Regions from separate parts of the Prochlorococcus sp. MIT2302 genome, predicted to be linked through region 2. Evidence: predicted binding sites of a transcription regulator. Region 2 holds the regulator's gene; the other holds the start of a gene.
The links. The regulator NtcA, encoded in region 2, controls nitrogen genes in cyanobacteria. The targets are predictions, from matches to a motif close to GTANCNNNNGNTAC.
Positions count from the first base shown of each region.

Region 1: queF (preQ(1) synthase) is a predicted target of NtcA. The motif match lies at 3,071-3,084, and genes of this name have one in related genera.

Region 1 covers NZ_CM186285.1:1,018,625-1,024,507, reverse strand. Annotated here, with positions in the region: gene purB (adenylosuccinate lyase) at 1-1,217, opposite strand, end outside; gene AC6EI2_RS06065 (hypothetical protein) at 1,261-1,506, opposite strand; gene AC6EI2_RS06060 (TlyA family RNA methyltransferase) at 1,617-2,411, shown strand; gene AC6EI2_RS06055 (P-II family nitrogen regulator) at 2,414-2,752, opposite strand; gene AC6EI2_RS06050 (hypothetical protein) at 2,793-3,020, opposite strand; gene queF (preQ(1) synthase) at 3,201-3,617, shown strand; gene AC6EI2_RS06040 (cytochrome c biogenesis ResB family protein) at 3,606-4,886, opposite strand; gene AC6EI2_RS06035 (cytochrome c biogenesis CcdA family protein) at 4,892-5,632, opposite strand; gene AC6EI2_RS06030 (FtsW/RodA/SpoVE family cell cycle protein) at 5,667-5,883, opposite strand, start outside.
Region 2 covers NZ_CM186285.1:1,686,232-1,692,114, forward strand. Annotated here, with positions in the region: gene AC6EI2_RS09630 (thioredoxin domain-containing protein) at 1-92, shown strand, start outside; gene thyX (FAD-dependent thymidylate synthase) at 89-727, opposite strand; gene dcd (dCTP deaminase) at 730-1,323, opposite strand; gene AC6EI2_RS09645 (cob(I)yrinic acid a,c-diamide adenosyltransferase) at 1,324-1,920, opposite strand; gene ntcA (global nitrogen regulator NtcA) at 2,231-2,965, shown strand; gene AC6EI2_RS09655 (DUF3084 domain-containing protein) at 3,020-3,946, shown strand; gene AC6EI2_RS09660 (RuvC family protein) at 3,947-4,384, shown strand; gene AC6EI2_RS09665 (DUF3146 family protein) at 4,368-4,625, opposite strand; gene pth (aminoacyl-tRNA hydrolase) at 4,636-5,247, opposite strand; gene AC6EI2_RS09675 (TatA/E family twin arginine-targeting protein translocase) at 5,311-5,526, opposite strand; gene psbH (photosystem II reaction center phosphoprotein PsbH) at 5,560-5,757, opposite strand.

The sequences.
Region 1 (5,883 bases), 670 kb from region 2:
AGAGAGAGAATATTCATTACCTCTGTATCATTCTCAAGGTTGTTTTTGAAATTACCTTCAGGTTGATTCCATGCAGAATGAGCATGTTTTTGTACTAATCGATAAGAATCTTCGCGACTCATTCCATTCTCAACTAATGCCAAAAGAACTCTTTGACTAAAAACTACTCCTCCATAAATGTTTAAATTATGCAGCATATTATTCGGGTAAATGCCAAGTCCTTTAATAATCGCTGTCATTTCAGTGATCATAAAATGAAGTGTAATAGACGTGTCTGGCAACATTAATCTTTCATTGGAACTGTGGCTAATGTCCCTTTCATGCCATAGAGCTACATTTTCGAGAGCTGCAACTACATAACTTCTTAAAACTCTTGAAAGACCGCTGACTCTCTCACTCCTTATAGGATTTCTTTTGTGAGGCATAGCAGAGCTTCCTTTTTGACCTTTAGCAAAGTTTTCCTCTACCTCAAGGACATCTGTTCTTTGAAGGTTTCTAATTTCTGTAGAAAAACGATCTAATGATGATCCAATCAAAGCAAGAGTTTGTACATAATTAGCATGTCTATCCCTTGAGATCACTTGAGTACTAGCTGTATCACACTGAAGTCCTAAAAGTTCGCAAGTAATTTTTTCTATTTCGGGATCGGTATTCGCATAAGTTCCCATGGCACCACTGATTTGACCAACGGAGATATCGTCCTCGAGACTGTTCAGCCTTTCTTTGTTTCTTAGAGTTTCTGCTAGCCATCCTGCAAGCTTGAATCCAAAAGTAATAGGTTCTCCATGAATTGCATGAGAACGGCCAATCATTACGGTATTTTTGTGTTCTCTTGCTAAACCTCTAATAGCGTCCTCAAGCAATAAAAGCTCTTTTTTTAAAAGTTTTACTGATGACTTCAATTGAAGTGCTAGTCCTGTATCGAGGACATCGCTACTTGTCATCCCAACATGTATGTATCGGCCTGCCTCACCAACATATTCATTCACATTTGTTAGAAAAGCAATTACGTCATGCCGAACCTCTGCTTCTATTTCGAGTATGCGCTCGGGTGTGAAATTTGCCTTTGATCGAATGGATTGCATTGCATTAAGTGGGATTTTCCCTAGTTTGCAATTAGCCTCACATGCGGCTATTTCAACATCAAGCCAAGTTTGGTATTTGGCTTGTTCAGACCAAATATTTCCCATCTCTGGGTTTGTGTAACGCTCAATCAAAGTGCTACAAAGTTAAAGGTTACTTTAATTTAGGTCGTCAAGGTCAAGCTGACTTGAGTCTATTGTGTTCAACTTCCCAATGCACATATCTTCCCCAAGCCTGCTGCCTTACCCTACATTTTCCCCCTTTGCAGTCAATTACTTGGAAGGGAGGCAAGTCATTAGGTTGATTTGCAAATTTTGCAAAACTTCCTGGAGGCAAAAGCTCAAGTACCTCTCCAGCTTGATTCTTTGGGTTTAGATGAAAATGACCATGGCTAGATAGCTCATTTTTATTGGTGGGATGCATGAGCTTTTTAGACAAAAACTTTGGTCAATTAAATAGATTCTCTATTGAAAAAGAGGATTATTACGACTTCTGCGGTTTTTGTTCCGTTTCCTGTTTGTTTTTGTAAACAAATGACTAAAAAATCGCGATTAGATCTTCACTTGCTGACTAAGGGATTAGCTAAATCTCGTCAAGAGGCGCAGAAGCTCATTAGAGCTGGTAAGGTCAAAACAATTAATGGACAAATTCTTGATAAGCCAGGCCAAGAAGTTTTAAAAGATCTTCAGATAGAAATTACTCAGCCTTTGAAGTATGTATCTCGCGGAGGTGAAAAGTTGTCTGCAGCCTTTGATCAATTTCCGCTTAGTATCAAAAATCGAGTTTGTCTAGATGCTGGGATTTCCACTGGTGGTTTTACAGATTGTCTTTTGCAATTAGGAGCAGCAAAGGTTTATGGAGTTGATGTTGGCTATGGCCAAACGGCATGGAGTATTAGAAATGATCCAAGAGTGGTTCTGTTGGAACGTACTAATATTAGACATTTAACTCCTGAAAAATTATTTAATGATGGAGATCCAATACCTGACTTCGCTGTAGCTGACTTATCTTTTATCTCTCTAAAAATTGTTTTGCCTAGTCTTAAATCTCTTCTTAATAATGCCCGGTCTGAATTGTTAGTATTAGTAAAACCTCAATTTGAGGTTGGCAAGGACAAAGTTGGGAAGGGCGGAGTCGTTCGGGATCATTCTCTGCATCTTGAGGCTATTGAAGGCGTGATAAACGAATCTAAAAAATACGGATGGTATCCAAAAGGATTGATCGCATCACCCTTAAAGGGACCTGCGGGTAATCAAGAATATTTATTATGGATGAACGATGACTCTAAGGGATTCGATAACATAGAAAAATTGATGGATTTTTCGTAAATTTATAGAGCTATTTCGTTTTTATCACCTGTTCTTATCCTTACTACGGAATCTATTGGAGTTACGAAAATCTTTCCATCTCCAATCTCTCCAGTTTTTGCTGCTTCAGCAATAGCTTTTAAAACAATGTCAATTTTTTCTTCAGGGACAACAACTTCTATCTTTAGTTTTTGAAGAAATTCAACGGTGAACTCGGAACCTCTGTATCTTTCGACTTGTCCTTTTTGGCGTCCAAATCCTCTTACTTCGCTTACAGTCATTCCGACTACACCAGCATTGACTAAGGCGATCTTTACGTCTTCTAGTTTAAAAGGGCGTATTATTGCTTCTATCTTTTTCATATCACTTTAAGAAACTTTTTTGATCTTAGATAATTTTTGATCAGATTTTGTCTATTGGACTTAGAGAATTGATGAAATTTACATTTAGTCCAGCATTTGTTGCATCTTCTTGAAGCATTCGGGCGTCCTTGGTAGGAATTATTACTAAGCCATTACTGATAATTTCCCAATGATTGGATTCGAAATGAGTTTGTAGCCAAAGAATTCCGTGAACAGTTTTCGGCTCTATTTGAGTTCCATTTCTCTTTTCAGAAAGACTGATGTCCATAAAAAATCTTGTTTATGCATCTATTAGGGGGGAAAGCGTGAATTAGTTTTGTACTCATTGATACATATCTCCTTTTCCCCATCATTTAAATGTTTTTTATTAGCAAAATTTATTAGAGGGTTGAATCCTTAATCCAGGTATTATGTAGTCTGTTATTAAATTCCTATTCAAGATATTCAAATGAGTGAAGAAAATATTAAAGAGGTAATTATGTATGGGGAAAGGGAAATAGCTGCTGGGAGATTGATTTGCTTTCCTAATCCCAAGACTAATAGAGATTATGAAATTTCAATAGATTTCCCTGAATTTACATGTAAGTGTCCTTTTTCGGGTTATCCAGATTTCGCTACTTTAAGGATTGTATATCAACCAGATAAGAAGGTAATTGAACTAAAAGCAATTAAACTTTATTTAAATAGTTTTCGTGAAAAGAAAATATCTCATGAAGAAGTTACAAATAAAATAATAGATGATTTTGTTGAAGTTTCTGACCCTAAATGGATGCAATTAGAAGCTAATTTTAACCCTAGAGGAAATGTTCATACTATCATTAGGGTTTGTCATGGAAAAAGAAATGATTTAGAGTTAATCACTTAGAAAACTAATAAATTTCGGCAATTCTTTCGAGAGACCTGCAAGATTTCTGTTGCTTAAGCCACCTATATAGATAATAGATTGATCCTTTTCATGTAATAACCAAATCTTCTTGGTAGATATTATACTTAGTGAACCACCAAGAAGTATTATAGCGAAACTGGTATAAACAAAGGGTACTCCGGGATCACGCTTTAAAAGTAATCCACTACTTGGTATTACATTTATTATTTTAATTAAAGTATTTTTCACTTCCGCTTCCTTATTTATGCTTATGTTTGTAAGTCTCGTACCATCATTATCATAAATTGTTACAGGTCCCAATTCACTCGAAACTGTTAATAAGATTTGCCCTTCTCCATCTTTTTGGGTTGGTATAATAGTTCCCCAAGTTTGTTCCCCTAGCTCTGGAATAGATTTTATTGGAATTTGTAATTTGGGACTATTATCAACTTGAAGTGTTATTGCTGCTAATGACCAGTCGGCTTGATATAATGTTAGTCCTTTGTACCTTAATGGAGAATTAACACTAATCTCCTTCTCTTCATTATTTCCATTTGGTTCAATAACTTTTACTATTGATCTATACTGCTCAGTTCTTCCTTGAGGGTCTCTTTCTATTTGAAACTTTAGTAATTTTATTGTTAATCCTTTCTCTTCATTATTGTTTAATAAATCTATTGATCTTCCAGGTGCGATGAATCTTTCTAAAGTTTTTCCATTTAATGATCCGTATGTTGCACCTATCATCAATAAGATTAAACCTAGATGAATTAGTATAGGTCCTAATCTACCAATTACTCCTTTCCTTGCAGCTATCCTTCCATCTGTTTCTCTCACATTCCAACCTTGCTTTTTTAAATTTATTGAAAGTTTTTCTAAGCTTTTTGAAGGATCATTAGTTTTAATTGTCTGCGCGACAGAAAGTTTTGCTATTTGACGAGGAGATTTATAATCTATCCAGTTTAATGCTGATTTAAGTATTGGTAATTGTCTTCTAAAACTACAAACTGCCAGAGCTAAACCAAGCCAAGTTAATAAAATCAAAAACCAGTAACTTGTATAAACATGATTGAATTGAAAAAGTATTAATATATTTCCATTGATTAGTCCAAGAAAAGGATCATTATTGAAATTATCATAGTAGAATTGATCTGGTTCTTGTTGTGGGATAAAAGTTCCTGCTGCACAAGAAATTGCTATTAAGAATAATAGTAAAATAGCAATCTTTAAGCTAGAAAGCCAATTTAAAACTTGGCTGATTTTTTTCATCTAATTCATATCCAAGTAGAAAGAAGGCTGAAAAGACCTACGGTTAATAAAATAACCCCACTAATTGGTGGAACCCATTTCCCAATAGGTCGCAAAGATAATAATTTTGGAACACTTGCTGCAAAAGTTCCTGCAATAAATAAAGGAACAATTTGCCCAATCGCAAAGCTTGCAAGAAAAATTGTGCCACCAATGGGGTTACCTTCCTTGGCAACCCATGCGAGAAGAACAGCAAGGACAGGAGTTGTACAAGGCGAGGAGGCTAATCCAAAAGCTAACCCTGCTGAAACCGGTGCGAAAGCTGGGGGGACTTTGCTTGTCCAAGCTTCAGGATCAGGTCCAGATGGAAGGGCGATTTTTAAGAGGCCAAGGAGATTAAGGCCCATAATTATGGCTAAAAGACTAATAAGTATTGAAAAGAAACCAGGTAATTGGCCATAAATTTTCCCTAAAAAACCGCTTAGACTTCCTAGAACCACTAGTGAAATAACTATCCCGCCGCAGAAACTAAAAGTTTTTTGTAGAGGGTTTTGTTTACTTTTAAATCCAGCTAGATATGCAACTGTTATTGGTAATAGTGATAATGAGCAGGGGCCTAAACTGGTTAAAAGGCCTCCAGTGAAAACTATTAGGAGTGATACAGGGGTTGGATTATTTAGCCCATTATTAATTATGTGCTCGCCATGACGAGCCATATCAGAGACAACCAAGCTTATGGAAGAAATGCTCAAAAAAAGATTTGCCACACCACTTTTCCTTTCTAGATTATCTATTTAAGCGTCAATTTGAGGAATTTTTAATTAATAAATCTGAAGATTCAATAGAGGATCTGACCAATAAGGCTGCTATTAGTAAGCTTGAGATTAATGAGTTTCCCCCATAACTGATCAGAGGGAAAGGAAGACCTGTTGTTGGCATTGCACCTGAGGAAACTGCGATGTGCATAATTGATTGGCCTACAAGAATAGTTCCTGATCCAATAGAAATTAGTTTGGTA
Region 2 (5,883 bases):
CAAACTCAAGCAATTTGTCATCAGAATTTTTCTCTAAGGAAGAGAGTTTTAATAACATTATTAAAACTGAAGCTCCAAGAAACCATAGTTAATTGAGCCAATTTAAAGCTGATGAAACCACTGGGTATTCTTGCGAAAAAATATTTTTGCACTCTTTTGCAATATCCATATGTTCTTTTTGGGTCCCATGGCCAGTTCGTAGATTTATGTAATGAATCCAAGACCGACATGAACCTGTCATGTAAATCCTAGTTGGTGTAGCAAGTGGAAGTACAAATCTTGCACATTCTTTTGCTATTCCTGCTTCTAGCATTTCTTCATAAAGTTGTTTATTTAGATTGAATTGACGTTTAATCTTTTCATTAAATTGATTTATAATTTTTTCTGATAAATCTGAAATTGAATTTTGTCTATTTTTATTATCTTGCCTTCTCAATTCAGGTAGGGGTATTTCTCCAAGTGCTCTACTATCTGCATAACGTTGCGAGAATTCTTGAAAAGTAAATGATCGATGTCTCAATATTTGTGCTGCAATTCCTCTTGTGGTTTCTATTTGTAAAGTCATATAAGCTTGCTCAAAGACACTCCAATGTTCATTTTTGATGCAATATGCTAATAATTTACTAAAATCTTCATTATCTTGATTTTTTGGATTACTAACTCTGGCTATGTATGCCATGTTTTTCTCAGCATCTGGTGTAGAAGTTATTAATTGAACAAGACTCATATTCAAACTTTTGCTAAGGTAACTTTTTCTTTTTGATGTTGATATTTGCCTTGCCTATCGCTATAAGTAGTCTCACAAGGGTCACCTTCAAAGAAAAGTAATTGACAAATTCCTTCATCAGCATAAATCCTGCAGTCCGCCCCAGAACTGTTACTAAATTCAAGTGTTAGATGACCTTCCCAGCTTGCTTCTGCAGGCGTTGTATTGACAATTATTCCCAAGCGAGCATAAGTACTTTTACCAAGACAAATAACAGTAATATTTGGCGGGACTTTCATTTTCTCTAATGCCACTCCAAGACCGTAAGAGTGAGCAGGTAAAATAAAATATTTACCATCCTGATCTTCTTTTAAATCGGTAGGTTCTAGATTCGCAGGATTAAATTTTTTTGGATTCATTACTGTTCCTGGAACATGCTTGAAAATCAAAAATTCTTTTGAGGATAGACGCAGATCGTATCCATAAGATGAGCAACCAAAGCTTAAAACAGGTGATTTTTTTGATTCAGGTTCAAGATGCCTTATTAGTTTTTCTTGAAATGGTTCAAGCATTCCTAAAGAAGCTTGCTGTGAAATCCAACGATCGTTCTTTAACATTTAATTGCAGCGTAATTCGGTGATTTGATCAGCCATCTCAATCACTTTAGGAGGAATTGATTGTCCCGTAAGAATAATATCTGTAGATGATGGGCGGTTATTGATCATAGAAATCAAATCAGTTTCTTCTATAAAACCAAGGCTAATTGCCATACCAATTTCATCAAGTACGATTTTGTCTAACTTTTTTTCAATTAAACGTTTTTTACAAAATTCCCATATTTCTTTAATTGCTTTCTCTTCATGTTTTTTCTTAAAAGATAAATTTTCCTCTGGCAACTCTCCAGGTAAGCAAGTATCAATAGCTGGTCTTAACCACTCCAGTCGACCACAAAGATTTACTGCTCCATGGGGACCTTGATTGACTCCGCCTTTCAAGAATTGAGATATTAACACTTTGCTTCCCAAGCCTGCAGATCGTAGCGCTTCGCTTAAAACAATAGAAAAACTACCTCTAAAAGGAGAGGTGTGTATTTGTAATTGGCCTTGTGTTTTAACTAGTTGTAAAGGTTTTCTATCTGGAAGAGCCCTAAGAGAAGGCCCTTTGGCTAGTGACAAGTCCTCTCGTTGAGCATTGATGCTTGATCCTGCATTCATCTCAAATTCGATCTTAACGTCTAAATTTTAATCTAGCGCCTTTAAAATCTGTAATCAACCAAAGAACACTATCTGTGGTGTATGAGGTAAATTTTTTTAACTTTTAAGATTCTTCGGAGCTTTGAAGGAGTTTAAATTTATAGATCTATTTCTTGAATGTTTTCAAGTCTATTTTAAGCATGCGGATTTTAAATAGTAGAATTCAGAACGAGGAAAGAAATTGAGATGGGGATTAAGGGTGAAAAAAGTCGCCATGGCTACATATCGTTTTTTCACAACTTATTAATGTTCTCAGAACGATCAATTAAATATGGTCACTTCGTTTCGTGGCTTTACCCGTTTCAACCAACAAAAAAATAGCCATATGGCTGTTAATTCATCATCAAATTCTTTGCCTCCAACCAACACTTTGTTGGAAGTAATTAAGTCTTTAGATGGTGTCTCTACCGAAGTCGTAGATAGGTCAAAAACAATTTTTTTCCCTGGCGATCCAGCAGAAAGGGTTTACTTGATTAGGCGTGGTGCTGTTCGCTTGAGCAGGGTATATGAAACAGGTGAAGAAATTACAGTTGCTTTATTGAGGGAAAATAGTCTTTTCGGAGTTTTATCTTTATTGACAGGGAATAGATCAGATCGTTTTTATCATGCAGTTGCATTTACTCGTGTGGAACTCGTAGCGGCCCCCGCGACTTCGGTAAGGAATGCAATTGAGCAAGATGCTTCGGTTGGTTTGCTTCTTCTACAAGGTCTATCAAGTCGAGTACTTCAAACTGAGACAATGATTGAAACTTTAACTCATAGAGATATGTCTTCTCGGCTTGCCAGTTTTTTGCTGGTTTTGTGCAGGGACTTTGGTGTACCTGGGGAAAAAGGTGTAACAATTGACCTAAGACTTTCACATCAAGCTATTGCTGAAGCTATTGGTTCAACCAGAGTGACAATTACACGACTGCTTGGTGAGTTAAAAAGTTCATCATTGTTGGCAATAGATAGGAAAAAGATAACTATATTCGATCCAATAGCCTTAGCAAAAAGATTTAATTGAAGCCCATTACATACTAAGGTTTAAGAGGTTTGCTTAATTCCACTTCTTCTTTCTGTGACAGTCTGGCTGAAAATTCTTTTGATATTAATCCTAGGTGGAATACTATCTACTCTAGGTGATCGCTTAGGTTCTAGAGTTGGTAAGGCTCGTTTAAGTATCTTTAAATTAAGACCAAAAAGTACTGCTGTTTTAATAACTGTTTTTACTGGAAGTATTATTAGTGCTATTTCATTTGCAACAATGATTATATTTGATAGGGATTTAAGGGTCGGATTATTTCAACTAGAGGATATTCGAGAAAAGATTATAGATAGTGAAAAAGAATTAAAAAAATTAGAAAAAAATTTATATGCTTTTAGAAGTGGAAATGTAGTAATAACTAGTGGCCAGACTTTAGTAACTAAGACCATTAAATTAAATAAAAATAGTGATATAAAAAAAATTATCGAAAGTTTGTTGCAGCAAGCTAATCTTTATGCTTTTAATTTAGTAAAAACAAATCAATCTAATTATAGAAGGATCTTATTAGTTCGTAAAGATGATATTGAGAAGCTTGAGAGTAAAATATCTGATAACAGAAGTTGGGTTGTTAGAATTAAATCAGCAGGAAATATACTTAGAGGTGAAAATTATGTTTATGCATTTCCTGAGGTCACATTAAATAAAATTATTACAAGCAAAGGAGAGGTTATTGCTTTAGAAAATATATCTTTATCTGATTCTGACTCTGAATCGATTAGTAAAAAGATTAATCTTTTAATGGCTTCAACTTTGGCAGAGGTTAGGCGACGAGGTTCTTTAAGTTCTGAGTTGCAAATTAATGCTAATCAAATTAATAATTTAGGAAAGTATCTAGTTAGTAAAAGAAAGGGAGAATTTCAAATAATAGCTAGAGCTGTTGATACGCATCAAAGTGCAGATAAAGTCTCTGTATCATTAGAGCTAAAGTCTTTAGAAGAAATTATTAGAAGCAAGAGTTAAATGAGTTTTTACATATCAATAGATCCAGGTAATAAAAAATGTGGCTTATTGTTGGCTGATATTAAGTCCAGAAAAGTAATTGAAGCAGGGATAACTTCGTTAAATAAATTTCCTGATTTAGTTTCGTTTTGGAGTGAAGATTATGAAATTAGTAAGATAATCATTGGTGATGGAACAAATTGTAAGTATATAAAGAATGAATTAAAACGAAAAAAATTTTTTGATCTAAATTATGTGAATGAAAAAGGATCAACTTTACGAGCAAGGTTTAGATATTGGGAAATTTGGCCTCCAAATTATTTTATTCGTTGGCTTCCGAAAGAAATCCTTTTCCCTCCTGACAATCTTGATGCCATTGTAGCTTTGATTTTATTGGAAGATTTTTTAAAATCTTCATTGATCTGGCCTGAGAAACTAGATATTAAAATTTGGCCCTAACTGTAAAAATGTAATCCCCGCCAGACTCAAGTTTGTAATCAGCTTTTACTAAATACCTCTCTAAGGCATCTTTGATTAAGGCTCTTCCAAGTGGTGGTTCTACAAAAAGTTGTCCTCTGTGAAACGCCCAAATAAAACTCCATTCGAAATCCCCTGCACGAACAATCCCCTCAACCTTCTGTTCATTAAAGCATTGCTTATGAATTTGAAGATATGCAGTAGTTGATGGTTTGTTATTCATTCTCAAACAGTTATGATTTCTCAGGCTTGTAAGAATTTAGTCGAGTAGTTATATTTTCCCAATTATTTGATGTGATTGAATCAATACAACTAATAATTTCCTGAATGATCAAATTTAATACTATAAATTCTTCATTTGAAAATCTACCTAAGACATGAGATATAGTTTTAGATTTTCTGTCTTGTTGAATCTCACTTGGGGGTCCTATCCCAATCTTTAATCGCTTAAACTCAGCAGTACCTAGATGTTTGATAATACTTTTTAATCCATTATGACCGCCTGAACTACCCTTAGAGCGGACTCTTATTTTTCCTAGAGGTAGATCCATATCATCTACTAGGACTATTAATTGATGATTTTCAAAATTAAACCAATCCTTTGCTGATCTAACTGATTTTCCACTTTCATTCATATATGTATTAGGCATTAAGAGTCTTGTTTGTTCTATACCTGAGCCATAAGCACAAGTCCTACCAAATAATTTTTTGCTTTCACGAAAGCTGCAATTATTTTTCTTTGAAATCTCTTCTAAAACCATGAAACCAACATTGTGTCGAGTTTTCTTGTACTCAACTCCTGGATTTCCTAAACCAACTAATAATTTTATGTTATTGCCCAACATATCAAGTAGATAGAATCTCAGTTGATTCTAAAAGTTAAATATATTTATTTAATTTTGGAGAAATTAATTTTCTTTCTCCAAAATGTCTTCATTTGAAGACTCTTCTTCTGTCATAGCGTTTTTGATTTCACGTTCAAATTCCGTAGAGGCGCTCTGAAGACCTTTGAGGGTTTTACCAATAGTTCTTCCAAGTTCAGGAAGACGTTTTGGACCAAAAATAACAAGCGCTAATCCAGCAATAACAGCTATTTCAGGTAAACCAACCCCAAAAATATTCATGAGCAAAATTCAACTACTCAGAATTTAATCAATTCAGCCGTTCCAGTCGACAGAAAAACCTTGTAGGAGAAGTGATTGGTTATAAATTTGGAGCATTATAACTAGAAAAATTAGTAGCAAAATTCCTATAAAAGCCATTACTGGTACTGCTCCCCATCCTGGTACAACTTTTCCTTGTCCAGAATTGCCAATGGATTTAAGCAAAGATCCAAGTGCTGTTTTTTGTCCCATGTCGGTTCTCTTAGCTCAGATTTGTATGAGTCCCGATATTGTATGAGAACTTGTCCAAAAGAAGAAGAGACTGTAGAAACTTGTGATGGAATGACCTAAAAAAATATGATATTTAAGAATTATGCT